DNA from 4 places in the Halotolerantifilum yawarlongkerapense genome. Region 2 is predicted to be linked to each of the others. Evidence: riboswitches for the same ligand, from Rfam matches in the RefSeq annotation. Region 2 holds a riboswitch; each other region holds the start of a gene.

The links. Region 2 has a riboswitch for cobalamin ahead of ACULM0_RS02985 (ECF transporter S component). Riboswitches for the same ligand answer to the same signal wherever they lie in the genome.
Region 1: another riboswitch for cobalamin. It lies ahead of ACULM0_RS07905 (ABC transporter substrate-binding protein); the one in region 2 lies ahead of ACULM0_RS02985 (ECF transporter S component).
Region 3: another riboswitch for cobalamin. It lies ahead of cobT (nicotinate-nucleotide--dimethylbenzimidazole phosphoribosyltransferase); the one in region 2 lies ahead of ACULM0_RS02985 (ECF transporter S component).
Region 4: another riboswitch for cobalamin. It lies ahead of ACULM0_RS10995 (hypothetical protein); the one in region 2 lies ahead of ACULM0_RS02985 (ECF transporter S component).

Annotation. Positions count from the first base shown of each region.
Region 1 covers NZ_CP199719.1:1,620,009-1,627,308, reverse strand. Annotated here, with positions in the region: gene ACULM0_RS07930 (sensor histidine kinase) at 1-188, shown strand, start outside; gene ACULM0_RS07925 (hypothetical protein) at 321-860, shown strand; gene ACULM0_RS07920 (ABC transporter ATP-binding protein) at 936-1,631, shown strand; gene ACULM0_RS07915 (ABC transporter substrate-binding protein) at 1,638-2,609, shown strand; gene ACULM0_RS07910 (ABC transporter permease) at 2,590-3,330, shown strand; cobalamin riboswitch at 3,391-3,571, shown strand; gene ACULM0_RS07905 (ABC transporter substrate-binding protein) at 3,687-4,664, shown strand; gene ACULM0_RS07900 (FecCD family ABC transporter permease) at 4,664-5,656, shown strand; gene ACULM0_RS07895 (heme ABC transporter ATP-binding protein) at 5,661-6,449, shown strand; gene ACULM0_RS07890 (hypothetical protein) at 6,487-6,843, shown strand; gene ACULM0_RS07885 (inositol monophosphatase family protein) at 6,860-7,300, shown strand, end outside.
Region 2 covers NZ_CP199719.1:605,244-612,543, reverse strand. Annotated here, with positions in the region: gene ACULM0_RS03015 (choice-of-anchor O protein) at 1-838, shown strand, start outside; gene ACULM0_RS03010 (hypothetical protein) at 951-2,348, shown strand; gene ACULM0_RS03005 (arylamine N-acetyltransferase family protein) at 2,511-3,266, shown strand; gene ppk2 (polyphosphate kinase 2) at 3,346-4,218, shown strand; gene ACULM0_RS02995 (hypothetical protein) at 4,252-4,425, opposite strand; gene ACULM0_RS02990 (alpha-ribazole kinase) at 4,549-5,274, opposite strand; gene ACULM0_RS02985 (ECF transporter S component) at 5,261-5,761, opposite strand; cobalamin riboswitch at 5,853-6,044, opposite strand; gene ACULM0_RS02980 (DUF4440 domain-containing protein) at 6,125-6,841, shown strand; gene ACULM0_RS02975 (macro domain-containing protein) at 7,138-7,300, shown strand, end outside.
Region 3 covers NZ_CP199719.1:1,472,239-1,479,538, forward strand. Annotated here, with positions in the region: gene ACULM0_RS07145 (formate--tetrahydrofolate ligase) at 1-1,025, opposite strand, end outside; gene ACULM0_RS07150 (PucR family transcriptional regulator) at 1,045-2,688, opposite strand; gene cobT (nicotinate-nucleotide--dimethylbenzimidazole phosphoribosyltransferase) at 2,795-3,850, opposite strand; cobalamin riboswitch at 3,957-4,140, opposite strand; gene gdhA (NADP-specific glutamate dehydrogenase) at 4,151-5,494, opposite strand; gene ACULM0_RS07165 (hypothetical protein) at 5,648-6,472, opposite strand; gene ACULM0_RS07170 (DUF362 domain-containing protein) at 6,619-6,786, shown strand; gene ACULM0_RS07175 (MarR family transcriptional regulator) at 6,888-7,300, opposite strand, start outside.
Region 4 covers NZ_CP199719.1:2,217,646-2,224,892, reverse strand. Annotated here, with positions in the region: gene glmM (phosphoglucosamine mutase) at 1-919, opposite strand, end outside; gene ACULM0_RS11015 (TMEM165/GDT1 family protein) at 923-1,996, opposite strand; gene ACULM0_RS11010 (MATE family efflux transporter) at 2,009-3,349, opposite strand; gene ACULM0_RS11005 (hypothetical protein) at 3,478-3,984, opposite strand; gene ACULM0_RS11000 (DUF4430 domain-containing protein) at 3,986-4,384, opposite strand; gene ACULM0_RS10995 (hypothetical protein) at 4,390-4,905, opposite strand; cobalamin riboswitch at 5,053-5,250, opposite strand; gene ACULM0_RS10990 (RNA-guided endonuclease TnpB family protein) at 5,986-7,224, shown strand.

The DNA of each region.
Region 1 (7,300 bases), 1.0 Mb from region 2:
CGGGCGAGCATATGGACAAGGTCTTCGATCCTTTTTTCACCACAGACCGGTCCACCAATACCGCCGGCATCGGCCTTTACCAGACACTGAACATGGTGGAGGGGCTCTTCCGCGGTTCGCTGGAGATAAAGAATCTCGATCCGGGTCTGCGCATCGATCTGGTCCTCAAGATCCACACGGCCATCTAGACCCCCAGGGGTCTATTTTTTTGAAATTATTAACAAATATTTATATGACCTTTCTGTCATACTCGTTGAATCTTAACGCCCTCAAATGGTAAAGTACAGTATGGAAAATGACCCGAAGGGAGGGCTCATCCCATGGACGGATGTCGTGAGCATTACGAACGTTTTCTAGAGAAGCAGTCTTTCAAATCAACGGAGAAACTACTAGCGGGGTTAAAATCCGGCCAGCGGATTCTCTTGGTCGGCCGGGACGAAGCTTTCGTTGCCCGCGCCCGCGACAAGGGTCTGGAGATCTTTACGACGGAGCCCGAAACCCTGTCCCGGTTTCGGGGAGACCACTTTCACCGGGTGATCATCGCCCACCGGCTCGAGTGCATCGAAGCACCGGGTGCCCTTCTCTCCGCAGCGACCTGTCTCCTGGGAGAGCGCGGGAAGCTCAGCATCCTTATGCTCTGCCACGGGGAGAAGAATCGGCTGACCGATCGTCTGCTGGAGATCGCCGGGAGCAGGATCAAACCACACCAGGCCTTCACCGTGGAGGAGGTCATGTGGCTTCTCGATGAGATGGGGCTTTTCGTGGACCGCAACGAGGTCCTCCACACCACCTACCCGGTGCAACTTTACTTAGAAACCTCCCGCGAGTATGATTCGAACCAAGCGATTGAAATTGCGTAGCCTGTTGAGGGCTGCGCTTTTTTCTCGTGGAAAAACATGTTAGAATGAGTACGTTGAAGAAAGGGGAGAAGGCCCGTGATCCGCGTGGAGAAACTGACGAAAAAATATGATACCTTGTCCGTGATCGAGGGGCTCAGCTTCTCCCTGGACCAAGGGGAAATCCTGGCCATGCTGGGACCGTCGGGTGCCGGCAAAACGACACTGATCCGCCTTTTGGCCGGTCTGGAGCACCCTTCTACCGGACGAATCGAGGGTGTCGACGGCCGCGTGGGGGTGGTCTTCCAAGAAGACCGTCTCCTCCCCTGGTACACGGCCCGGCAGAATCTTGAACTGGTCGTGGCCCCGGGACGTAGGGACCTGGTGGACACGCTTCTCGATGAGGTGGGTCTCACCGCTTTTGCCGAGGCCAAACCGGCGGCGCTCTCCGGCGGTATGCGACAGCGACTTTCCCTGGCCAGAGCCTTCGCCCACGAACCCGCGCTCCTTTTGATGGATGAACCCTTTCAGTCCCTGGATGTGGGGACCAAGGACCGCATGCTCGCACTTTTTTTACAACTCTTCCGCCACTACCGGCCGGCGGTCCTCTTCGTCAGCCACGATGTGGAGGAGGCCATCCAAGTGGCCGACCGTCTCCTCGTTGCCAGCGACCGACCGCTGGTGGAACGAGCGACCTATGAACTGGGCGCCCATGATCGGGGGCCCGATCGGCTTACGCGTACCGATTACCTCGAGATCAAAGCGTCCGTCACCGAACGGATCAAGAAAGGTTGATGTCCCGTGAAAAAGAATGTACTTATCCTCCTGATGGTTTTCGTGCTTGCCACCAGCCTCCTGGCCGGTTGTCAGCAGACACCTGATTACGAAGGCAAGACCTTCCACGTGGTCGTGCCCAATGGGACGCCTGTGCTTGCACTGGCCAAGGCCATCGCCGAAGAGACCCAGTTCGTCGAGGGTGCCACGATCACCTATGAGATCGTGATGTCCACAGATCTCCTGGTGGCCAAGCTTGTCAACGGCGAGGCGGACTTCGCCGTGGCCCCCACGAATCTGGCGGCCAAGCTGTACAACGACGGCCTACCGTACCGCCTGGCTTCCGTGGATGTTTGGGGCAACCTGTACATCGCCGGACCCGAACCGATTGAAGATGTGAATGTATTAAAGGGTCAGACGATCAACATGATCGGTCAGAACCTGTCGCCGGATATTTTATTCCGCTATATTCTTTCACAAAAGGGGCTCGATCCCGAAACCGACGTGACCCTCAATTACGTGACCGGTGCCACAGAGCTGGCACCACTCTTCATCTCTGGACAGGTGAACTACTCCATGATGCCAGAGCCCATGCTCACCGCGGTGATGGGAAAGGCCCCCGACACCCAGATTGCCATGGACCTTCAGGAAGCCTGGCGCGAGGTCACTGGCCTCGAGACGTCCTATCCCCAGGCGGGTTTGCTCGTTAAGGATGAGATCGCGGACAATTACCCCGAGATCCTCGAGGGCATGCAGGCGACCCTGGCGGAGAGTGTGACCTATGCGAACGAAAATCCCGAGGAGACGGGTGCGCTGATGGAAGCGCTCGAGACCGGCATGCAGGGTCCGCTGGTGGCCGCCAGTATGCCGCGAAACAACCTCGAGCATCGAGAGGCCACTGAGGTCCAAGAAGCCCTGATGGCTTACTACCAAGTGCTCTACGATTTCAATCCCGCCAGTATCGGGGGGAGTCTACCCGATGAAGGCCTTTTCCAGTGATCGACTGCCGCTCTTTCTCGCTTCGCTAGGGTTTATCCTCCTCTGGCAGCTTGCCGCTACTTTGGTGGGTCAGCCGATTTTGCTCCCCTCTCCGGTGGAAACGCTGGTGGTCCTCGGGCAGATGATCCCCAGTCCCAAGCTCTATGGACACGTGGGGGCCACGCTCCTTAGGAGCCTGATCGCCCTGGTTCTTTCCTTTGGTCTGGCCTTGACCGGCGCAGCCGCTGCCTATGCAAGGCGGGGGGTTCGACTCTTCTTAAGACCACTGCTCCTCACCATAAGGAGCGTTCCCACCATTGCGGTGATCCTGTTGGCCCTGATCTGGTTGCAGTCCTCACGTGCCCCGCTCTTTGTGGGCTTCTTGATTCTCTTTCCCACGCTCTACGAAACGCTGCTCGCCGGTTTCGACGGTATCGATATCCGTCTGATCGAGATGGTCCGGTCCTTCGGGCTGGACCGGAAAAAACGGTGGCGGGCTCTTTATTTACCGGCCATCGGCGGTGCCATTCGCGCTGCGATCCGTACCGGTGCGGGCCTTGGACTCAAGGTGATTATCGCCGCCGAGGTCCTCAGCCAGCCTCGATCGGGAATCGGTGCGGCCATGCACCTCGAGAAGATTTACCTGAATACAGCGGGTGTCTTCGCTTGGGCGCTCGTGGCGGTGCTCGTCGCCGGCCTGATGGAGAGGGGCTTCGATCTGCTACTCTACCGCCGGGTGTGAAAGGGCTTGCCTTTTCCCCGGGATGTAACGTATAATGGGCCCGAGGCCACACAATAAAAAGCATCATACGCTAGGGTGAGTGTCCGAGAGGACTTCATTGGGAAACCGGTGCAATGCCGGTGCAGCCCCCGCTACTGTAAGCGCAGACGACCCCCGAGAGACCACTGAAGCCATCGCTTTGGGAAGGCCGGGATTAGGATGACGCGCGAGCCAGGAGACCAGCTCCCCTAGATCGACACGATTTCGGAGGGAAAAACCGTGCACAAGTAATCTTTGCTTGTTAATCTAAGACTCCGACTTTGTGGGGTCTTTTTTTCATGTGACGAAAACTTTTAGAAAACGAAGGAGAGATTGACATGCGTAAACTGATCTGGTTGTTCATGATGACACTGGTTCTGGCGGGCCTGCTCGCCGGATGCACCACCGAGGCCACACCGGCCGATACCGTTGAGCCCGAGGCTCCTGCAGCGCAAGAATCGATAGAAGATGAGGGGGCAGAGGAGACCTCCGGATCTCGCTATCCCATGGTGATCACCGATTCCAACGGTCGCGCCGTGACCATCGAGGAGAAGCCGGAGCGCGTGGTCAGCGTGGCCCCGAGCATCACCGAGACGATTTTTGCCCTGGACCGGGCGGACCTTCTGGTGGGCCGCACGGACTACTGTGACTACCCGGCGGAAGTCTCCGAGATCGACTCTGTCGGCCTCTTGTCCGACCCCAGCCTCGAGACCATCACGGCCCTCGACCCCGATCTGATCATCGCCTCCACTCATTTCAAAGAAGAGGTGCTACACAATCTGGAGGACCTGGGTTTCACCGTGGTCGTCCTCTACGGACCGAGTTCTTTCGAGGGCGCCTACGAGACCATCGAGAAGGTGGGGACTGTGCTCGACGCGAGCGATAAGGCCGACGAATTGATCGCGGGTATGCAGGCAACCGTCGCCGAAGTGACAGAGCGCGTCTCCGGGCTGGAGAAACCACCCGTCTACTACGTGGTGGGCTTCGGTGAGTACGGTGACTACACGGCCACAGGGGACACCTTTATCTCCGATATGATCGCTATGGCCGGTGGAGAAAACGTGGCAGCCGATGCCACGGGCTGGAAGTACTCTCTGGAGACCCTCATGGAAAAGGATCCCGAGGTCGTTTTCATCTCGGCCTTTGGTGATGTCGTCGAGACCTTCTCTCAAACCGAAGGTTATAAAGAGCTCTCCGCCGTAGAAAACAACCGCGTACTCCCTATCGATAACAACACGCTCGATCGCCAAGGCCCCCGTCTCGCCGAGGGACTCGAGTCCATGGCCCGCCTGATCCACCCCGGGGCCTTCGAATAGTGGCCCGGGGGACCAGGGCCGTCATCGGGTTGGCCCTGGCCCTCCTCTTTTTCGTGGTCCTGGCCACGACCTTCGGGGCCGCCCGTATCAGCTTCATCGACGCCCTAGGTATTCTGTTCACCGGTTCGAGCACCGAGCCCATGCATGTGAAGATCCTCTGGTCGATTCGTCTGCCCAGGGTCCTGCTCGCCGGACTCGTGGGGATGGGGCTGGCCATCAGCGGGACCACCTACCAGGGGCTGTTTAAGAATCCCATGGCCGAACCCTACGTCCTGGGGGTCTCCTCTGGGGCCGCGCTGGGGGCCACCTTGGCCATCATCACTTTTGGCGAGCGCACGGTGGCCGGGCTCTCCACGATCACCTTCTTCGCTTTCACAGGGGCACTGCTGACGATTTTTATCGTCTACCAGATCGCCGGGGTGGACAAGCGCCGGAGTGTAGGGACACTACTTCTTGCGGGAATCGCCATCAGTTTCTTTCTGTCGGCCATGATCTCCCTGATGATGATCCTCAACCGCGAGGCCATCGAGAAGGTGTACCTGTGGACCATGGGTAGCGTATCCGCGGCGAACTGGCGGAAGGTGACGCTACTCACCCCGCTTATCCTCGTCGGTACAGGAGCCACCTGTCTGTTCTCCCGCGACCTCAACGTGATGCTCACGGGGGACAACGAGGCCAAGAGCCTGGGGATCGAGGTGGAGACGGTCCGCCGCATCCTGCTGGGAATCACTTCCCTCATGGTGGCCGGAGCGGTATCCATGAGCGGGATCATCGGTTTCGTGGGACTCATCGTCCCGCACACCCTCAGGATTCTGATCGGATCGGACCACCGCTACCTGCTCCCGGCCTCGGCCCTGGGCGGCGCCTTGTTTTTGATCCTCACGGACACCATCGCCCGTTCCATCATCCCGCCGGCCGAGATACCGGTCGGTGCCATCACGGCGCTCTTCGGCGCCCCCTACTTTATCTTCCTGCTATTGAGAAAGAGGTGAGTTCATGTCCATTGCCATTCATGTCGATCGACTGACCTTCGGTTATCGAGAGGAGCCGATCTTGAAGACCCTCTCCCTGGATTTTGAAGAGGGGGGCTTCTACGCGATCGTGGGCCCCAACGGGTCGGGGAAGACGACGCTCCTGAAGAATTTGCTCCGTCATCTGACCCCTTCCTCCGGTCGGGTGCGCATCGGCGGCGACGACCTCGCGAAACTCCGCCAAAAGGAACTGGCCCAGCGCATCGCCTCGGTCCCCCAGCAGGCGGATACGCAGCACGACTTCACCTGCAGTGAGATCGTCCTCATGGGTCGGACCCCCTATCTCGGTCGCTTCGTCCGGTCGGGTCCCGAGGAGGAGCGTATCGTACGAGAGGCCATGGAGACGACGAACACCTGGCACCTGAGAAAGGCGCGCCTGTGCGATGTGAGCGGTGGTGAGCGCCAGCGCGTGATCATCGCTCGGGCCATCGCCCAGCGGGCCAAGATCATGCTGCTCGACGAACCCATCTCCAACCTGGATATCCACCACCAGGTGCAGGTGCTTGATACGGTCAAAAGCCTGTGCCTGGCGGAAGGGATCACAGTGATCTGCGTCCTCCACGATCTGAACCTAGCGGCCCAGTATGCCGACCGTATGGTGCTCCTGGCAGAGGGACGCGTGGTGAGGGAGGGGACTCCTCAGGAGGTCATGGAGGCCGGGACGCTGGCGGGTGTCTACGGTAGCCACTTCCAGGTCATCGACCACCCCCTGACGGGGACCCCGCTGATTCTGCCGATGAGCCAGATCAGTTAGGACGTGGTATAATGGGCTTGAAAGGAGCTGAGAGCCCATGCGCGTGGAAGATCTCCATACTTACGAGACGGTTTTGATAGAAGAAGACAAGGAATCGGTGCTAGTGGCCGAGGTCAAACTCAACCGTGCCACCCTGATCACCCGGGTGGTGGACGATGAGGTGGGTTACCGGCTGGAGGTACCGCAGAAGGATGCCGAAGTGGCCAGGACCATTCTCTCCGGTGTGGAGGAAGTGATCACACCGCACCGACCGCTTTTCCACCACCGACCCGCTCCCCATCAGCGGGAGATGCCGGTCACCAAAGGACGTTACAAGTGGATTCTAATCTTGGCGGTCATCCTGATCCTCGTCCTCCTCGTTTTGCGCCTGGCCCCTCTCGCCGCACCCGCGTAAGGAAAGGAAGTTCGATATGCCTATCACATTAGCAGCACTCATCGAAGCCGCCCAAGGGGCGGGAGCCATGATCCGAGAGGGCTTGAAAGAGCCGCTCACCATCGATCGGAAGGGCACCTACGATTTCGTGACGGATTACGATGTCAAGGTAGAGAAGTACCTGAAGAAGCGCCTCATGCCCCTCGATGACAGCCTCACCTGGGTGGGCGAAGAGACCCAAGAGGACATCGGGACGCTGGAGAACGCCCTGGTGGTGGATCCCATCGATGGCACGGGCAACTTCATGCATCGTCACCCCTTCGTGGCCGTGAGCATCGCCCACGTGGTAAAGGGTGAGGTGATCCGCGGGGTGGTCTACGCCCCGGTGCTCGACGAGCTGTTTTCCGCTGAAAAAGGCAAGGGCGCCCACCTGGGGTTGACCCCCATCGCCGTCAACAAGGACGCGGACCTCAGGGAG
Region 2 (7,300 bases):
GTTCAGAAGGATCATCCCGAGCGGGATGAGCATCGCGAGCACGATCAACACGATCGATGACATCCCACCGATCATCACCGTTACCGGCGTGAATGACGGCGACGTCCTCCGTTCGGATGCGGCGATCGATGTGGTGTTGAGCGAGCTGGGGACATGGTATGCCGAGGTGACTTTGGGTGACTATGACGAGTTGACTTCGAGCGGTGCCATCGGAATCTTCACGGAGCCTTTCGTTCTAGAGGCAAGTGAGGAGGCGGTCTCCTACGAGATGATCGTCTACGCTGAGGACCTCTCGGGCAATACAGCGCAAAAAACACTCGACTTCACCATCGACAGCCGAGTGCCTGTGATCGAAATCACAGGTGTGACAAGTGGTGAGTACACACGTGAAGATGTGGACCTTGCCATCTACACCGAAGGCGAAGAAACGACGATCACCTTGCAAAGGGATGGGGGTGAAGTGCCGATCGGCAACGAGGCCCTCCTGTCAGTAGAGGGTCGATACGCACTGGTCGTCAACGTTGTATCTGGCACCCACACGGCCGACCGGCATGTGGACTTCGTGATCGACAAGACAGCCCCGTCGATCGTGATCGAGGGTGTCGAAGAAGGGGGCTCTTACCGTCAGCATGCCAAACCCGAGGTGATGGTCACCGATACCTACAGTACGCAGCTGTCCGACTTGACCCTTCTACTCAACGGCATGGAGTATCTCTTGGGTACGAAAATTTCAATTGCCGGTGATTATGAACTGATCGTCGAGGCGATGGACCTATCGGGGAACACGGCCACAAAAACGGTACACTTCACGGTAACCGCCAATGAGAAAACGAGGTGATCAATGGCTGAGTAAAAAGTAATACGCGGTACATGAACATCGGGTTGGCTCACAAGAATGTGGGTGGGCCAATCCGTGAGGTTAGGGGAATTCGTAAAGGAGGAACAACAATATGAGGCGCTTGAGGGAGCAAAAGAAATGGGTGTTCTTGGCCTTGTTTGCCATGATTATCCTGACGGGTAGTACCTTCACCCAAAGTCGCGCCATCCTTCCTATCCAGGCGCCCAATCGGGGGGCATCTCCGATCTGGGCCGAGAGAATGTCGGAAGAAGAAGCGGCACTTGTGGAAGAAGAATCAGTCGAAGTACTCGCTGAGAAAGTGAGTGATGAGGAGACCCAGGGGTGGGATCAGCCAGACAAGCCGGTGCCCCCCGGACAGGCGAAAAAGTACGAAGTGCCGATAGAGGAGGTTCCGGACGAACCTGTAGAAGCAGTGGAGGACTCCCCGGCGATCGATCTGGTGGTAGATGAGGAAGTACCAGCAGCACCAGCGGAAGAAAATCCGGGCCACCAGAACGGACAACAGGGGAACGAAAACGCTGACGACGAGGGCATTGAAGAAGAACAGGAATCAATCGTCAGCGATGACGAAGCGGAAGATCCGGTCGTTCCCGAAGAAAAGTCAGGCCAGGGCCAGGGGAATAACCCCCATGATGCGACTGTACCCAACCAAGACCCCGTTGTAGAGACTGGCCAGGGAGGTCAAGGTGAAGAAGCGGATGAAGTGGAAGCAGTTCTCGGTTTGAGCAGTGATTCCACGCTCTTCACGATTCTGATCGATGGGAAGCGGATTCCTGGATTCGATCCCGCTAAAAAAGATTATCCTTATGTCTTTGAGGCCGATATCCAGGTCTTGCCGTCGATCTACGCTGTAGCCAATCACGAGGCCGCGACAGTGAAGTATTCGACGGTCACGCAGCTACCCGATACGATGGTGATCCAGGTGACGGCTGAGGATAGAAGCAAGACCCACTACCACCTGCACCTGACTGCCGAGGGCCTGAAGGAGGGTGAAGTGATTCTCCTGCTCGAAGCAATCCCCGAACTGACCGTGCCGGATATGTTGGGCCTGTGGTTACCACCGACCGAGGAGGAATTCGAGCTTGGTAAGGGTAGTGCGCCCATTCGTTTCTGGGTGTCCGACCCCCTCTTGACCCCGGAAATTTGGATCTACGATCCCGCCGGCAGCACCACCGATGCCGTGATCAAGATCAGCACCGGTGAGCTTAAGATGAACACCGGATCGGGTAAGCACGCTCGCGCCACGGTCGCCAGTGGGGAGGGAGGCTTTTACAAGTACAACTTGAAGCTCAAGTCCTTCCCAGATCTGGAAATCGGTGAGCGTTACGCCCTGGCCATCATGAACGGTGGTGAACAGGTCTATTTCGGAGACAATGTGCCGGCGGTCATTCATTTCACAGTCGTGGAGGCCTTCAAGGAGGCCCCATCCAATCGCAATCGGACGGATGACAAGAGCCAAGGGCGTTCGAACGCCGGGGGCAAACGCTAACGTACCCACCATTTACTGATCATAGAAACCGGATGACCACCGATCTGCGGAGGTCATCCGGTTTCTGATTTCTTAAATATTCAGCCACTATGGCGATACGGGAGCTAACGCGCTATGATAGGGATGTCAAGTTGTGCTAGGATCTGAAAGGAGGTAAGGGTAGTGGAGAGTAGAAGCTTCGATCGATATCTCGAGCGGCTGGCTATCGATCGGAAGGTCAGACCTGATCATGAAACGCTACAACTGCTGCACCGGCGCCATCTCGAGCACATTCCCTTCGAAAACCTGATGATTCGAGAGGGTGCATGTCCCGACCTGCAGATAAGAGCTCTAGAGAATAAGATTTTGTACCAGGGAAAAGGTGGCATCTGCTACGAGCTCAACGGTCTCTTCGCCGCGCTTCTGGAAGTCATCGGCTTCGATGTGCGGATGCTCGGTGCTCGGGTTGAAGAGAAAGGAACTTTTTTTGACCATCTGGTGCTTGAGGTGGCTATAAAGGGTGCATCTTATCTGGTGGATGTGGGCTTTGGCGATCATTTCGTTGAGCCGTTCCCCTTGGTGGTGGATAAAAAATTCTCTGACGAGCGCGGAACGTTCTGGTTGGAACAAGAGAATGACAATAGGATTCTCTGGCGAGAGGGTCTGGAGAGAGAACGGTCATTTTGCTATGAACTTTGTCCCGTCGCCAGAGAGCTGCAGGATTTCAAGGAACAGTGCTACCATTATGCCAAGGCACCTGACTCGCGCTTTCGCAAGGGAACGATTCTCTCACGATTCACAGAAAACGGAAGAGTTTCCTTGACCGACGACCGCCTTCTGCTGACGGAAGCGGGCGACAAGCGGGTCATTCAACTCGAAGATGCAGCTGCATTTCAATCGATGCTCCGAAGGCATTTTCCCGAACTCGTTGGGAATTAACGGTGGTAGGGGGTATATGTATATCACTTTGTAACGTGTATCAGAAGGTGTGGATCACCAGAGGGAAAGGAGCAGTTCCATGGGTAAGAAGGAAAAGAAAGAGGGGTTTTCATCGAAGAATTTCAAGACAGTGGAGATCGAGGGAATCAAACGGCGGAAACTGAAGCGGAAACCCTATGAAAAGGAACTGAGGAAACTGCAGATCGAGCTCGTGAAACTCCAGGAGTGGGTAAAAGAAAATGGACTCAAGGTCGTGGTGATTTTCGAAGGGCGCGATGCCGCCGGTAAGGGAGGTGTGATCAAGAGAATCACAGAGAGTCTGAACCCCAGGATCTGCCGAGTGGAGGCCCTTGGTATCCCCACGGAAAAGGAAAAAACACAGTGGTACTTCCAGCGCTACGTGAACAAGCTACCTGCTGCCGGCGAGATTGTACTCTTCGATCGCAGTTGGTACAATCGCGCCGGAGTGGAACGTGTCATGGGCTTTTGCACGGATGAAGAGTACCGCGAGTTTCTCAGGACCTGTCCTGAGTTCGAGAAGATGCTGATTCGTTCGGGCATCATCCTGATCAAGTATTGGTTCTCGGTTTCCGATGAGGAGCAGGAGCGACGTTTCGAGGCCCGGCTTGAGGATCCGACGAAGCGCTGGAAACTGAGCCCGATGGATATGGAATCGCGCAAACGTTGGGTGGACTATTCAAGAGCCAAGGATGTCATGTTCGCGCACACGGATACCAAGCAGTCCCCATGGTATGTGGTGGATGCCGATATCAAGCGACACGCGCGGCTCAACTGCATCCGTCATTTGCTCGAGCAGATTGATTATAAGGACCTAACGCCCGAACCCATTGCACTCGAACCTCGGGAGGTCGAGGAGCGGTACGTCAGACCGCCGATTACCGACCAGACCTTTGTTATGGACCATTATGGGGGTCAGGTGACCGATAATTAAAAAAGAGCCGCCCGGCTCGGGCGACTCTTTTGACTAAAAAGCATGTGTGATCAACAGACCCACGGAGATGAGAAGGCTCGTGATCAGGACCGCGATCGTGATGATCAGCGCTTCTTTCTCTTTTTGGAGGAGCTGGTTACCTGCCACCATGCGCTGTCTCTTGGACATCGAAAGCTTGTGCAGGGCGTTTCTCAAATCTTTGACCACTTGTATGCCTCCCGCTAGATGCTATGATTCATTGAGCTCAACAGGCAATATTTTATCACAAAATCCCGCGGGATGCACCTTGGAATATTTCCCAAACGCTGGGCGGGAAAGGAGGGGAAGGGGTCATCGGACCAGTCCGATCGGGTAGACCGGACAAGGTGAAAGAAACGATGGGTCGAGTGGTCCCTGTGTGCTGATGACGAGGCTTGTGCTGGGTCCAGCGGACTTGTCTAGATCCAAACCGGGGATCACCTGCCACTCAATCTTATGTTTCCTTGTGTCGACGAGACAGGTGGCTTCATTAGCGATGCCACCGGAGCCTACGGGCAGAATCTCCACCACCTGAGGATGTTGAAGCAGCTTGGTCAGGATCTCAAGCGTAGCGATCTCGCCCTCGTCCGCCACCACTTCTTCTCCGACCTTGGGGCGACCCACAGCATAGAGATGGTGGCCGGACGTCGTGCGACCGATCCGCAGGTTGTCGCGGTCGCAGATGCCTATGGCTGTCAAACCGATCCCGGTTTGAGAGGTGGGGATGTTCTTTTCTGTGCTTAGGGTGATTTCGAAAGCAGGTAAATTTCCCTCTTCGCGAGCGATTTCGATGCCGAGGCGGACCTGATCGCCTACTGCGGGCTCGTTGCAGACCGCGGCCGTCATTGTGAGGAGCGAGGCGCCTGAGGAAAGGAGCTCCATCAGGACCACCCGGGCCGTTAGCACGGCGACGTCAACTGTTGGAAAGATCACGGTATCACCGGAAGCCTCCCCGATACCCCCACAGGAGTCACAGGCGACGACAAGGACTTGTCTTTCGTTCAAAGAGTGTAGGCTGATATCCCTATTCGTTCGCATAGCGACGTTCACTTACGCGACCGATGAGCCGCTCACCGATCAGATCGGCAAGTAGCACGTTGACCGCGCTGCCTACGGTAAGTGGTAGCACCATAGCGAGGAAGAAGCCCATACCGAAACCCGGGATGAAGGCAAAGGCGAGTGGGGAGAGAATCCCGTTGGCCAGGATGGTGAGGACGAGCGTCAAAGGTCGGTTCACCCGACTCCTGAGATAAGCGTAGCACCACATGACGAGCCCCATCTCTAGGGCGATGAACAGGTGGAGGAGGGGACCCAGGGGAAAGCCCGCGGAGGCTGCTGTCATAAGATGGCCTAGACTGCCCACCAGAGCACCGGTTCCGCCTCCGAAAAGGGTGGCGGCGACGAAGCCGGGTAGGGCATCAAGGGCGATGGTTCCCGTGGGGGAGGGAATCTTGATGAGGGAGCCGATGACGCTCATGGCGAGAAACAAGCCAATCATAGGGATACGGCGCTGGGATGAAGACATGTGATCACTCCTTCTTATTTTTTAGACGAAAAAAAGCCCACGGTCAAAAAGACCGTGGACTTTACCATCGTCCTACGTCCGACCCCTGGGGTCGGGAGCTGACGAACAGGCAGGTCTCCTGGCTCACGGGTCAAGGCAGGGCTCTCGCCTTCCCAGCTGTATGCTTACAGCCGGTGGCATGATGAGGAGTCTGCTCGCCGAATACAGTGACGGGATCGCCCGGGACTTTCACCCGATTCCCTATTCTCCCCGTACCCGGGGCACCTGTTCGCGTATGTAGTATTTTCATTTACCAGTGTAGTGTAAGTCAGAACAAGAGTCAAGAGAGAACAAGAGAAGGACAAATATGGGAAAGGAGAACGGATGATGACAGGACATGTGGCAATCAACTTAAAGACGGAGGATCTGGAGAAGTCCTTGGCATTCTACCAAGCCTTGGGTTTTCGCACGATCGATGGTGGGCATAGAAATGGTGGTTTTCCAGATCGAGAGGGAAAAAAGTGGCGGGTGCTTCAATCCGATGGTGTGGTCATAGGCCTTTTCGAAGGGATGCTGGAGTCGAATCATCTCTCTTTTTACAGCGACCGATTAGATGAAATTCGAACGCTGTTCGATAATCAGTCGATCGATTATGAAGAGGCGATGGGCAGCCTGGCCCTTGTGGATCCCGATGGTCTGCCGCTGCTCTTCGAGCCTGTCCATGTGAACCCAGAGGAGGAGCTGATGGAAGCGGACCGCGCCTTTTGCGATGCGGTGCAGGAAGGTGGCGGCAGTGCATTCGCGGAAGGCTTCGATGAGCATGGGATCATGGTCTCTGGCCGTGAAAACCGACTGATCGGACGAGAGCTGATCCGAGCTGCGATGAGGCGTTTTTTCGATAAGCCGGGATTTCAACTGATTTGGGAGCCGCTGGAGGCACAGGTTTCCGTTGACGGGACCCTCGGTCACACCAGTGGGACCTATGAACGTAGCTACGAGATCCCTTCAGGGGAAAAGATCATCGAGAAGGGGAGCTACTCCACTACTTGGAAGAGAGATGAGACGGGTGACTGGCGCGTACTTTTCGATATTGGAAACTGAAGAGATATTTTGTGAGAGAAACCATTTGAAGGGTATCATGGAAAAGAGCCCGATCATCAGTACACCACCAGGAGGTCTTCAAGCCCTCTTCTCGACGCACCATCCAACCTTCGGCTGATCTCAGAGGATAAAAGCGACCAGGGGAACGACTATTTGCAGGGGAATCATTTTTCTAACCCGCACGAAAGAGCCATGAAGCAACTCCCGCAAGGATGGTACAGCAATCTGTACTGCTCCGAGCGTGTTCGATAGATGGTGCTAAGCACACAAATAGGAAAACCTAAGGAGGGCTAATCATGTTAGAGCGTACGATCGGAGGGATCACGGTTAAACTGGTGGTGGGCGATATAGCCGACCAACCAGATGTGATGGCGGTGGTCAATGCCGCAAATGCCGCGCTGAAACCCGGTGGAGGTGTGGCCGGGGCCATCCATGAAGCCGCTGGTCCGGAACTAGAGG
Region 3 (7,300 bases), 870 kb from region 2:
TTGTCCACGCCACCGTGGTTCTTCAGCGCACGCACCGTGGCCACGATCACTGCCGCATCGGGTGTGAGGCCCGCTTGACGCGCCTTGATATTGAAGAATTTCTCGGCTCCGAGATCGGCACCGAATCCGGCTTCCGTCACCACGTAGTCCGCTAGTTTCAGGGCCATCTTGGTGGCCACCACCGAGTTCGCACCGTGGGCGATATTCGCGAAGGGACCGCCGTGGATCAGCGCAGGCGTGTTCTCGAGCGTCTGTACGAGGTTCGGCATGAGGGCATCCTTCAGAAGAAGGGCCATGGCCCCCGTTGCTTCGAGCTGATCGGCCGTCACGGGTGTGTAATCATACGTATAGGCCACGATCATGCGACCCAAGCGCGACTTGAGATCCTCCATATCCTGAGCCAGGCATAGGATCGCCATGACTTCTGAGGCCACGGAGATGTCGAAGCCATCTTCCCTGGGCACACCGTTACCGCGCCCGCCGAGACCGATGACGATATCACGCAGCGCGCGATCGTTCATATCGATAGCCCGGCGCCACACGATCCGTCGCGGATCGATGTGCAGGGGGTTGCCCTGGTGAATGTGATTGTCGATCAAGGCTGAGAGCAGATTGTTCGCAGCGGTCACCGCGTGGATGTCCCCGGTGAAGTGAAGGTTGATATCCTCCATGGGAACCACCTGGGCGTAACCACCACCGGCGGCGCCTCCCTTGATTCCGAAGCACGGTCCCAGGGAAGGTTCGCGAAGCGTCGTAAAGGTCTTTTTCCCAATACGGTTCAGGGCCATGGAAAGGCCCACGTTCGTGGTCGTTTTTCCTTCGCCGGCGGGCGTCGGATTGATGGCCGTCACGAGAATGAGCTTCCCGTCCGGCTCACCAGCCAGTCGATCGAGCACATCCAAATGGACCTTCGCTTTGTACCGACCGTAAAGTTCCAGGTCATCCTCCGTGAGTCCGACCCGTTTGCCGACCTCTACGATCGGATCCATCTTGGCTTCTTGAGCAATCTGCACATCTGTTTTCACTACTCGCACCTCCGTGTGTTTAAGAAAGGTCTAGGACCTTCATGATTTTCAGGGCTGTTTGCATGGCATACCTGTCTTTCTCATGGGAAAGACTTACCCCAGTGATTTCTTCGATCCGGTTGATTCGGTAGAGCACGGTATTGTAATGGGTGAAGAGTACTTCGCTCATCTTCTTCAGGTTGCCGTTGCACTCGAAGTAGACCTCCAGGGTCTTGATCAGCTCGGTATCTCGCTTCTCATCATAGGCGACGAGATCTTTCAGTGTCCTACGGTAGAAAATTTCTAGTTCATCTCGGATCGCCTCGTTGGTGAGTACCTTATAGATACCCAAAGAATCGAAGCGAATCACAGGATCGGATGGTACCATGAGCCCGGCGGCCTTGACGGCTTTGAGCGCATCTTTCAAGCTGCAGTGGACATCGTCGAGCCGCTGGTAAAGGCGACCGATCCCCACCAGGAGACCTTCGTCGTAAATCTTTTTAGACAGTACTTCATAGAAAAGGGTCCCCATCCTCCCGGCGATCTTTTCAAAATCCTCCTCCGATCGGAACTGGATCAGCACGTTGGCCTCCGACTCCTTCACGGCGATCAAGTAGGGTCTGCCCTTATCCTTCAGGATCAGTTCCAAAAGGTACCCCATCTTGCCCATGGCATCGCGTGCCACTGGATTTTGGGATAATCGCAAGTTGTAAATGGCATAGGCGCCTTCAGCGGTAAAACGATGGTTCGCCGCTCGGTCGATGGCCGTCGACCGGCGGTATGCGTCGAGCGAGACCAGATCTTCGAAAAATTCCACCTTGTAGCGGTTCTCCACTTCCTGAACAGAAAGTTGTTTGAGGAGCTCCAGGGCAATGACATTGGATACGGATTCGAGGTTCAGTTTATCGAACTCGGAGATCGGTTCGTAGAGACCGTAGCTGACCATGTGGCCAAAAACCTGGTTTTTCACCACGATGGGCACGAGCAAACGGTCGACCTCTCCATCCTCAAGGAGCACCCGATCCACGGAAACCTTCGAAAGCTTTCGCAGGCTCTTGTTCCGCCGGAAAGTTGTTTCTACATTTTCCACGAGCTTGTTGAGCATCAGATCGCGGAGATCGTTGTGGTAATAGAGATCTTCAAAATAATGATCCTTCACGAAGACAGGGTTCTTGATCGTCCTGGAAAGGCTCTTGAGAATATCGCTCAGATCTCCTCCTTTGAGAACCACGGCCATGGTATCGTTGTGGATGGTCTCCACCCGACGGAGCACCTCGGACTGCCGATCGTAGATCATCTTGTAGACCCCGGACATGATGTCGGTAAAGGCCGTATCATAGGCAATCTCGATCAGCGGGAACCCCAGGTCATCGGCTCGCGCTCGAAAATCCTCAGGCAGGGTGTCCCGATAAGGCTGGACCTTGATCAGCATCCCGCTCACCCCTCCGTGATCGAGGGCCTCCAAGATGTCAATCTGCTTGTCCCGATCCGCCTTGTCGAGCACTTCGGCCGTGGTCAGGATCATCTCTTCTCCCGCGATCCACTTCTCGATATCCAGATCCACCATGATATTGATATGTTTCACGCAGCGATCCAAACCGACCTCACCCGACAGGATAACGCTTTCCCCAAGGGTGCTAAGAGACAGCAGTTCCTTCACCTTCACACTAGAGTCCTTTAACACGGCCGGCCACCTCTTCCTTCGCTTTTTCACGCCTATGTTTCTATTCTACCAACAAAAAAGGCCTTCTTCAACGAGAAGACCGCTTTCGATGTGAATTTTCGACAAATCATTCGAGGGAGAATCCCGCTTCCTCGAAGGTGATCATATGGGCCATCATGGCCGAGGCCATGTCCACCAGCGGCATCATCATCACGGCACCGGTACCTTCGCCAAGCCGCAGACCCAAATCGATGGGCGCCTTCAAGCCCAGATGCTCCAGAGCCACCCCGGCGGCCGGCTCGGCAGAAGCATGACTGGCGATCATGTAGGCGGTGGCATACTCGGAGAGTCCGGCGGCGATCAGTGCACTCGCCGCGGCAATCACACCGTCGATGATCACGGGGACGCGCTTGGCGGCTGCCCCGAGGATCACCCCGGCCATCCCTGCGATATCGAGCCCCCCCACGCAAGAGAGGATATGCAGTGGGTCGGCCTGTGTGCGGTGATGCAGGGCGAGTCCCTTCTCGATCACCGCGATCTTGTGGGCGCGTTTTTCCGCCGGTAGATTGGCACCGAGTCCCGTGATTTCGCAGACCGCGGCGCCGGTTAGAGCGGCGATCACCGCCGTGGCCGGTGTGGTGTTGCCGATGCCCATCTCCCCGATGGCCACTAGCTGCGCTCCCTTTCCGATTGCCTCTTCGGCCATCTCGATGCCGACGACGAGGGCACGTCTTGCTTCTTCCCGCGTCATGGCCGCTTCCTTTGTGAAGTTGGCCGTACCCCGACGGACCTTTTTGTGGTGGATCGGCGCACCGGCCAGATCACGGTCCACACCGATGTCCACGATGTACAGGTCACTTCTCGCCTCCTTGGCGAAGGCACAGACGCCCGTGATTCCCTTGGTCATGTTGAGGGTCTGGATCCATGTGATATCCCGGGGAGCGGCTGATACCCCCTCTTCTGTGATCCCGTGGTCCGCAGCCATCACGATGGTGGCCCTCTTATCGAATCGAAAGCGCATCTGTCCTGTGATGGCAGAAAGACGGACGGCCAGGTCCTCCAGTTCCCCGAGGCTGCCCAGTGGTTTGATCAATCCGTCGATTCGGGCGCGTGTGGTCTTCATCAGCTCGGGATCCAGCGGTTCGATGTTCCTTAGGACCTCGTTCAATTTCTCGCTGGTCATGTTCTCTTCTCCTCCTTTTTACCAATGAAAAAAGGCCCACGGATCCCAAGGAGCGCACAGACAAGCCTGTACTGCTTCCCGGGACCGTGGACCTTACCTAATCCATGGTGTATCGATCGATGTGGCAGGTCTCCTGACTTCGCGTCTAGGCTAGGGACGCCTTCCCGAATCCCAAGAAGGATCGGTGGCCTTTCGTCCGTTCGCTCGGCGTTACAGTGGCGGGACCGTTCACGACTCTCACGTGATTCCCTATTCTCCCCTGGTGGGGCACCGCATCGAGTGATTCATTTTTGGTTGATTCTAGTAATTACCCTGTGCGTGCATGGCTTCGGCAACTTTTACGAAGCCAGCGATGTTGGCACCGGCCACGAGGTTGTATCCGAATCCGTAGTCGCCGGCAGCTTTCATGGCGTTGTCATGGATATTCTTCATGATCGCCTGGAGCTTGGCGTCGACTTCTTCTTCTGTCCAGCTGTAACGCATGCTGTTCTGGCTCATCTCAAGTGCAGATGTGGCCACGCCACCAGCGTTGGCTGCTTTTGCAGGACCAACGATCACGTTGCTCTTCTGGAGGAACTCAAGAGCATCGTTCGTCGTAGGCATGTTCGAACCTTCGATGACGAATTTTACGCCGTTTGCAACGATTTTCTTGGCGTCTTCCATGTGGATTTCGTTCTGTGTTGCGCATGGAACCAAGATGTCGGCTTTCACGCCCCAAGGCTTCTCGCCTTCGAAGTACTCCACACCGAACTTGTCAGCGTAGAGCTTCACTTTGTCAGCGCCGGAGTTACGCATTTCCACGAGGTAGTCGATCTTCTCAGGCGTCGTTACACCGTCTGGATCGTAAACGTATCCATCGGGACCAGAGAGAGTGACCACTTTACCGCCGAGGTCGCGAACCTTCTGGCAAGTACCCCAGGATACGTTACCGAAGCCCGAGATGGCAACCGTTTTGCCTTCGAAAGAAGTGCCTTCGTGCTTGAGTACTTCGTTGGCGAAGTAGACGATACCAAAACCAGTGGCTTCCGGACGGATCAGTGATCCACCGTAGGGAAGGCCTTTGCCCGTGAGCACACCGTTTTCAAAGGCGCCGCGGATACGTCGGTACTGGCCGTAGAGATAGCCAATCTCACGACCGCCCACACCGATGTCTCCAGCCGGAACGTCTACATCAGGACCAATGTGACGGTAGAGCTCTGTCATGAAGCTCTGGCAGAAACGCTGCACTTCGCCTGCGCTCTTACCGTTGGGATCGAAGTCAGAACCACCTTTACCACCGCCGATGGGAAGACCCGTAAGAGAGTTCTTGAAGATCTGCTCGAAACCGAGGAACTTCACGATGCCGAGGTACACGGATTTGTGGAAACGGAGGCCACCCTTGTAAGGGCCGATGGCGCCGTTGAACTGTACGCGGAAACCACGGTTCACGTGGAGGTTGCCGGCGTCGTCCACCCATGGTACGCGGAACATGATCTGACGCTCGGGCTCGGCGATGCGAGACAGGATATTGGCCTCAACCCACTCGGGGTGCTGCTCGAGTACGGGCTCGAGGGAAACAAATACTTCTTCAACCGCCTGGATAAACTCCGGCTCGGATGCATTGCGTGCTTTAACCTGCTCTAAAACCTCTTCAATGTACTTCATTGGACAACCTCTCCTTTTTTCGGGAATCGTTTTCCCGTCTCCAAAAATTTTTTTCCCTTCGTGGCAGAAACGTGGCAGAAAGTTTGTTAAAAATTTACGCAATCTGTCATACACGTGCATTATAACACACAATTTTGAAGAGTGACAACCGCGTCAACGCTTTTTCACATATAAATTTTTTGACACGATTGTCAGGTCCCTGATATAGAGGTGGGTCATGTGTTCAAGCGCCTGGAACACTTCCATTTGCAGTATTTTCAGACTTTTTGACAGGGGCCGTTCGAGGGGGTAGTCGTGCCCCATCTCGAGCAAAATCTCCAGTCCTCCCTGGCGTCGGTAGATGCGCCGCTTCTCGAGATGCATCTCCGGTGCCGCGCGGCAAACGGCCTCCTCCAGGACCTGATACAGGGTGTGATCGGAGATGGTGAACTGTCCCATCTGGGAGAAGGTCGGTCGCACCACGGTCTTTTCCTCGACCACCCCACCGCCAAGCCGACGTTTGATGAAGGCGTGGAGCGTGTCGAAAAAATGCCCGGAAAAGTCCCGCTTGATCTCAAGGGTAGGCAGGGGGATGATGTGCTTGCCGTGGAAAAGACGCTCTTCCCGGGCCTTCTTGATCTCGGCCTCCGTGCTGATCTCCTCGATCATAATCAGTTCGTCGACCGGATCAACCCCGAGGGCCTCGGCGATACGGTTGACCATCTTGATGGAGGTTCCGATGATCAGCATGTGGTCGTAATCACCCTTCTCCAACAGTTCCCTAGCCTGGCGCCGGTGCGCGTCGTCCAGAAAGAGGGCGCGCTTGACCGCGGCGATCTTGGTCTGCTCGGATTTCGCACTCGTTCCCGTGAGCCGCACGCGGTCCGAAATCAAGAGACCATCGTCCACGATCAGATCGACGCCCCGCTTGATGGCCAGTTCAATGGCCTTGAAGCTCTTGCCCGTTCCACTTTTCCCCACCAACGCTTCTACGCGCATAGTCATACCTCCCAAAGTATTGAAAATCATTATAAATTAAGGATTTGTGATGCTTTTCACGTGTCCTGTCTTGTTTACATTGTATACAAGAATTATAATGAATAACAGGTAAAGTTGAAAACATCATCTTGAAGGAGGTATGAACTATGGCATACTTTATTGAAGATTCTTGCATCGCTTGCGGCGCATGTGAGCCTGAGTGCCCAGTGAGCTGCATCACGGCCGGTGACATCTACGTGATCGACGAAGATGCTTGCATCGACTGTGGCGCTTGCGCGAATGTCTGCCCAGTAGACGCACCGCAACCCAAGTAAGTCTTAAAAAAGCACCGATACCACGCACGTGGTATCGGTGCTTTTTCTATGTCCATCCCAAAATACGCTGCAAGCATCGGCTTACCATCGAAAAAAAGAGCCTAGGTCGGCTCATTTTGGCTGAGGAACTGATTGAGTTTGCTCAGGAACTTCAGGACGGCCTTCTCTTCGTTCACCGTCATATCCGCCAAGATGAAATCGATCATCTGATCAAAGGTGGGAATCTGCTCTTGGTAGACGACCTTGCCCCGGTCACCCAGATAGACCTCGTAAGACCGACGGTCCTCTTCACACTGTTCCCGCTCGAGATAACCACGCTTGTGGAGTTTCCCAAGCACACCGTTGATGGTCTGCCGGTCGACCTCGAGAAGAGCGAGGAGCTCGAGCAGCTTCATCTGCCCCTGTTCGCCCAGGGTTTTGATCACCAAGAGATCGAGCAAATCGAGTCCCTGCCCGTGACGGTGGTTCATTCGGAAGCCCTTTTTGTGGAGCACGAGAAGCCGTTTCGCCGTCT
Region 4 (7,247 bases), 1.5 Mb from region 2:
CCACCTGGGTGATCTCCAGGTTGATCTTTTCGCGCTTGAGCGCCAGCTGGAAGCCTAGGTTGCTCATCACCGTGGCCACCACGGTGTTTTCTTTCAGAAGACCCTTTTCTTTCAGGTGCCTCGCGCAGATGGCCATGATCTTATCGCCATCCACCAGGTCGCCCTTTTCATCCACGGCGATCAACCGGTCCGCATCGCCATCGAAGGCCAGACCGATATCATAGCCGCCGGCCTTCATCACCTCGACCAGGTCCCCCGGGTGGGTCGACCCGCAGTGTTCATTGATGTTAAAACCGTCCGGGGACGTGTGCATGCTCTTTACCTTGGCTCCGAGCTTGTGCATGGTGTGAGGGGCCACATCAGAGGCCGCCCCGTTGGCCCCGTCCAGGGCCACGGCAAGGCCTTTGAAATCCACATCGATGGTCTCGATCAGGTACCTGGTGTAGAGTTCCTCCGCCTCGTAAACCTGGGTCTCCCGGCCGATCTCCGTCCCCACGGGGATGTGCGCTAGGTCCTTGTCCTCCAGGATAAAGGCCTCGATCTCCTCCTCGATGGCATCGGTGAGCTTGAGCCCCTTTTCATTGAAAAACTTGATGCCGTTATAGGCCACGGGATTATGCGACGCCGAGATCATGACACCGGCATCGGCACCGAAATCCCGCACCAGGTGGGCCAGGGCCGGTGTGGGTAGGACGCCGATCCGAATGACATCCACGCCAGCCGACAGGATCCCCGAGACCATGGCCGCCTCCAGCATATCCCCCGAGACCCGCGTGTCCTTGGCCACCAGCATCTTGGCGTCCCTTCTACCACCTGTGATCACGTGCGCTCCGAACCGCCCCAGCTTGTAGGCCAGTTCATTCGTCAGCTCTGTATTCGCAATACCCCGCACCCCATCGGTGCCAAACAGTTTTCCCATCGTCTAAAGCGCCTCCCATCTTCTGTTGAGCAAAGTTTCATAGGCCTCCAGATCCGGGGCCTCCAGCCTATCTTGAAAAATCATCATCTCCAGGCTATGCCGGAGGTGGTGTAGCGATTCGTTTGTTCTGTACTCCACCGGATGCTCCCGGTAGTAACTGAGGAGTAAATCCAGCGTGTGTTTGGCCGTCTCCGGGCTAAAGCCCTTGTTATCCAGGCGGTTGATCCGCGACTCATCGATAAAGTCGATGGTCTTTCCTTCCCTGAGGTGCCAAGAAAGAATCCCCTTGATGTAGCCCACCAGGCAGGCCGATCCATCGCAGACCGTGCATCCCAGGCACAGTTGGTTGGCCTGCTCCTCCACCGTCTTGAGCATCTCGGCAAGGGCGCGGGCTCTTTTCTTGAGCACCGTGTCCCGCTCGGCGATCTCACCCTTGAAGCGACGGATCATGAAGACCCCGAGGATCAAAAGGACCACCACGACCCCATAAACCAGTGTCATGGGCAGCGTATCGATCGCACTCGAGCCCAAGACCTTTTCTAGGCCGAAAAAGAGAAATACCACGAAGGCACCGGTTTTCATAGCGAACTCCGGGATCTTGTCCCCGAGCTTGCGACCCACCACAATCCCCATGCCGCTGGTCAGCACCATACCGGTCACCGTCCCGAGCAGGACGAAAAAGGGAAAAAGACTCGCGGCCCCCAGGCTCATGGCCGCCAGCTGGGTCTTGTCCCCCAGCTCCCCCAGAAAGAAAGCCAGGGCCACCGTCACCACCGGACCGAACTTGGCCGGTGTGGGTTCTGCGTCGGCATCTTCCACCGAAAGGGAGGTAAAGGCGAAATTAAGAAACAAAAGTCCCGCCACGATCTCGATCACCAATAGGGGTAGGAATTGGCTGATCAGGGTACCCAGTAAAATGGCCAGCCCGTGGTTGAAGAAAGCGCCTATGGCGACCCCGGACAGGATATGCCGCACCCCGTACTGGGTGGCAAAGGCCATGGCCAGGATCTGGGTCTTGTCCCCCATCTCGGCCATAAAGATCAGCACCACCGCCCGCAGGTAGTCTTGAATAAACACCGCTTGTCCCCCTTAGCTTTCCTCTGTTGATCCCACCGGCGATGTAGCCCGCCAGTGTTTGAAAAAATACCAGATCACGGCCGCTTCCACGATCACCGAGAGTCCGATGGCCGCCCAAACGCCGTCCAGTCCCCATTTTAACACAGTGGCCAAGAGATAGGCCACGGGAACTTTAAAAAAGAGGTTGGCCACCAGTGAGGCCAGCATGGGATAGACCGTGGCCCCCGCCCCGTTGAAGACCCCTCCGAGCACCATGGGAATCGGTACGAAGAGAAGCCCTCCGTAGACGATCTTGAGGTAGCTCACCCCCTTGGTGATCACCTGGGGATCTTGCAAAAACCAGCCGAGGAGCTGTTCGGGAATGAGCAGATAGAAAAATCCGAAGACCACCACATTGGTGATCGCAAGGAGCATGCTGACGTTGATCAGATACTCGATGCGCTGGATCCTGAGCGATCCGATGGCATGGCCCACCAGAATCGATACCGCCAGGCTCAGACCCGTGAGAAAGACAAAGGTATAGCCGAAAAGCTGGCCTCCGATGCCGAAGGCAGCCGTGCCGCTGTTACCGCCCACGGCATAGACGATCCGGAACATCAGAAGGCCCGTGATCGGTCGGGTCACCTGCTGGAGGCTGGCGTAGCCCCCGATGTGAATCAGCGACTGAAAGCGCCTGTAGCCTTTTACAAAAACCGCGTCGATAAAGATATGCTTACCACCGAAGACCTCGTGAAAGAGCACTCTGAGGAAAAGGGCCGCAGCGATCAGATGACCGATCATCGTGGCCACGGCCGCCCCGCGGATGCCCATGTTCAGCGTGAAGATAAAAAAGGGATCGAGGACGATGTTCACGAGATTCGAGAAGATCAAAATTTTAAGCGGGGTGAGCGTATCCTTCTTCCCCTGTAGAATGCTCCTGCCCGCGGCCGATAGAAAGACGAAAAGACTCGAGGCAAAGACCACCTGCAGGTAGGACACCGTGAGCCGGTGAACGGCCGGGTTCGGATTAAAGAGCAGGCTGACGATCGGTCCTGCCAGTGGGGGCAGAACCAGGGTGAGGGCAAGACCCACCACACCGGAAAGAAGCAGGCCGCCGCCGGCCGCCAAGATCACACCCCCGTGGTCCTTTCTCCCCGCGGCCTGGGACACCAAGGCCACGAGGCTCGTGGCGATCAGCGCCGTGAAAACAAAAATCACCCCGATGGTAGAGGTGCCCAGGCTCACCGCCGCAGCGGCCTCCGTACCCAGACGCGAGACGAATTTTAGATCCACGGTTCCGAGGAACATCTGCAGTAGCATCCCGACCATGATCGGCCAGGTGAGATCGATTATTTCTCTGATGGTTTCCTTCATAGGTGTGTTCCTCCTCCACCCCATGATTTTATCATAGTCAGGAGAAAAGCGGTACAGGGGAAAATGGAAGGGCCTTCCTACTAGCGGACAAGAAAAGACGCCCCCGATGCGAGAGCGTCGTGATCTCATTATTCCACCGCTAGGTAGCGGTCCACCTGATCGGCGAGGAATTTTTTCAGCGGTTTCCATAGGACCAGGGTCAGGATGAAATTCGATACACCGTGCAATAAATCCAGGGGTAGTCCCCTCAGCCAGTAGGTGAAACCGTAGGCTACTCCGTAGAAGAGGGACTCGCCCAGGGCAAAGAAGAGACCGAATGAAAGACCGAACAGCCCCGCTATGATGGCGTAGCCGTACTCGCTCTTCACCAGCCTACCCGGTCCCGCCGTGAGAAAGATGAGCAGAGGCCAGACCAGGTAATAGATCAGGACCCAGGTGGAAAACCCGTAGATCAAGATCTCCGTGGTCACAAAAACAAAGGAAATCAGAAGGGTCTTCTTCACCCCTAGCGTCACCGTGAACAAGATGAAAAGAAGCGTGACAATCTCCACGTTGGGAATCAGGCTAAGCGCCAGCTTCCCCGCCGTCAGCGCCGCGCTGAATAAGCCCAGCAGCACCAGTTCCCTGGCACGCATCTTACCAGGTCCTGAGTTCGAAGTCGTAAACGTCGCCATCGGTGAGCGGCACTTCCCCAGGACCCGTCACCGCGTCCTGTCCGTTGACGATCAGGTGCCAGTACTCCTGGGCGCCCTCGTTCGCCTCGTAGCCCATGAGTCCCGCGACCATGATGCCGAAATCAAACTCCTCAAAAGTAGCACCCAGCTCTTCCTGGTGGTCTTGCATGAGGGCCAGGAGAAAATCCTGGTCCGTCTGGTACTCAAATGTCTCATCGATTCCCTCATCCGCGTGGGTGACGGTGATCGTAACGGCCTTGTCCCCTTCTACCGCCTTGGGGGCTAGAAAGGTGTTGTACCCCAGTAACAGTGCCGCCGCTAGGGCCACCACCAGTACGATGGTCATGATCTTTTTATTCATTACTTTCATTCCTTTCCGCTCATCTGATAACTCTTCGAAGTGAAAACCGGCAGGTCTGCTTCCGCCTGACTCTCCACATAACAACTCATGGCATAGAGGAGATTGGCCAGTAGTCCTGAAAACCGGATTATAATTGCCGGCGCACCCTCGATCCTGTGGAGCATCCGCACCACTTCCTTGGCCCGGTGCCGGGCTAGGTGCAGTTCACAAGACAGGACCGTTCCCACCGGCAGGGTAAAAGCCTTTGGCACGAGGCTACGATAACAATCGTACATACCGTGCAAACGATCAAGATCCGCCTCTTCCACCGCCAGCTTTCCCCGAACCGAACCGTTCAGGTGTAGGGCCATCTCCACCAGCCAGAGGAGGTCTTCCCCTAGCCGCCCGTCCTTGACCTCGCCCGCGTGGGCATGACAGAGGCCCAACTGGCTGGATAGCCCGTCCGTCAGGATCTCGTAGTCGCAAAACATCCCTTCTTCTGCCATAAAGGGATAGCAGATTTCATCTTCTCTTCTACCCACCCGGGTTTCCTCCTCCTATTTTGTGCAAAAAAATGCCTCCCGGCGCCAACTTTTTAGCGGGGAGGTTTCGTATTTTCTGAAGCTTTAAGGCGGAATCTTGAGAAGTCCGCCAGCCCAAAAAACACCCCTCCATCCCCGTGAAGGCGTCGGTGTTCGATTGGTAGGGCAGGTCTTCCGGCTCGGCGAGACATGCAAAACTCCCCTGACCTTCCCGGGTAGATGACTACCCAGTGGTGCTATCGGAGGGAATTTTTCTCGCGCTTACGGCGGCGGGACCGCGCGGGACTTGCACCCGCTTCCCTTTTCATGTGTTCGTAAACACAACCACTACCTATTATGCATGTTCATTGTATCAGAAAGTGATGTCACTCGTAAAGAAAGTCCCATTCTAACCATGAACCTTTGAACTCTTACTGTCCTGCACAATCTGAAGATTAATAGCTTACTCGCTCAAGATCGTTTTGCGAAACAGAGTCTTTTGCGATTTTCTGTGGTTGATGAAATTTTAGATCAGCAAGATACACAATATATTTTGACTCACACTAGCATATCGATTATAATTGAGTTATAAAGCATTACCTAATAGGTAAATGTTTTTGGGGGTGTTGACTTGCAACTATGCTACAAAAACAACAAACTACAGAAAGCTTGTACTGATTATCGAAAAGCACAATCTCAATATGGTTCTCGTGGTGCAAAACTACTACACCAAAGAGTCAAAGAGCTTAAAGCTGCTGACTCTCTTGATAATTTAGCGCCCGCACACTCGTGACTTCAGTCGTGAGTTAGGGCGTTTTTTTCGCGCAATGTGCTCAATATTTCCTGTCGAAGGAACAGAACATATGTTACAATAATAGAAAGGTGATTTCATTGACAGAAGAACTTTGAAGTGGTAACGATATACATTCGAGTCGCAGCTTTGGGTTTTCATACCCCAAAGACATGATGAGTGACAATACTTTAGATTCGCCAAGAATGAAATGAATGCAGTTTGCTGCAGCTCACAGATGGAATTATGCACATCTACTGATGAAAATCAAATCCGAAGATACGCCAGTCTCAAAAGGAGAAGGAGTACTCATGGGTAAACGAATGACGGTCAAAGAAAAAAACGAGGTATTGGCTAAGCAGGGTCTTCAGTTGAAACACTATGGCCTTGTTCTTCGTGTTTATCCTACTGAGGAACAGGTGATTCTCATCAACAAGAACATTGGATGTGCCAGGTTAATCTACAATAAGTATCTCGATGCGAGGAAAACCTATTATAAGGAGAATGGAAAGAAACTTTCGGTTGGTAGATACAAGAAGGAGACCATGGTGCCACTGAAGTCCTCTGAGGACTATGGTTTCTTGAAAGAGGTCGACAAATTTGCTTTAGAAGCGGCTTGTGAACATGTCGAAGATGCGTACGTTCGCTTCTTCACTCGTCAAAACCGATATCCGAAGTTCAAATCAAAACGTAGCGCTAAGAAGGCCTATACAACCAAGATGACGAATAACAACATCGAAATCATTGGTTCTTCTCACATCAAGATACCGAAACTTGGGAAGGTGTCCATGGCAAAAGTAAAGACAGCAAGAAATAAGGGGATACTCAAGAAAGTCAGAGGGGGTCATGCAAGGATCTTAAAAGCGACGATCACCCTGAAGGGTTCTAAGTATTATGTTTCCCTTGCTCTCGAAGAGACGATCGAGTTGGTAAAGCCCTTGGAGATCCAGAGTATTGACGCTTCGAAAGCCGTCGGTGTTGATCTTGGCCTCAAGACCTTCGCCACCATCTACAATGGTGAAAACACCGAGTTCATCGAAAGAGCCAAGTACATCCAGGCGTCGGAGAAGAAGCTGGCCAAGCTCCAACGGAAGTTGGCAAAGAAACAGCTCGATTCACAGAATCACAAGAAGGTAGCACAAAAAATAGCCAATTTACATGTTCATATAGCAAACCAGCGAAAAGACTTCGCCCACAAACTGAGTACCCGGTTGGCCAACGAAAACCAAGTGGTCGTACTGGAAACACTGAGTATCAAGGGCATGGTCAAGAACAAGAAACTATCGAAAGCCATATCAGATGCGGGATGGTCTCAGTTCATCACCTTCCTGAAGTACAAACTGGAGTGGCAAGGAAAGCATCTTGTACAGATCGACCGTTGGTATGCCTCATCTAAGATTTGCTCTTCCTGTGGGGAGAAACACATCGCCCTTACGCTGTGCGACAGAGAGTGGTGTTGTAGTCACTGCGGTGCTGAGCACGAACGGGATGAGAATGCAGCCATCAACATCAGAAAACAGGGTTTAGATACATTAGGCATCTCAGCCTAAGCATAACCGGTACCAAGTGTACC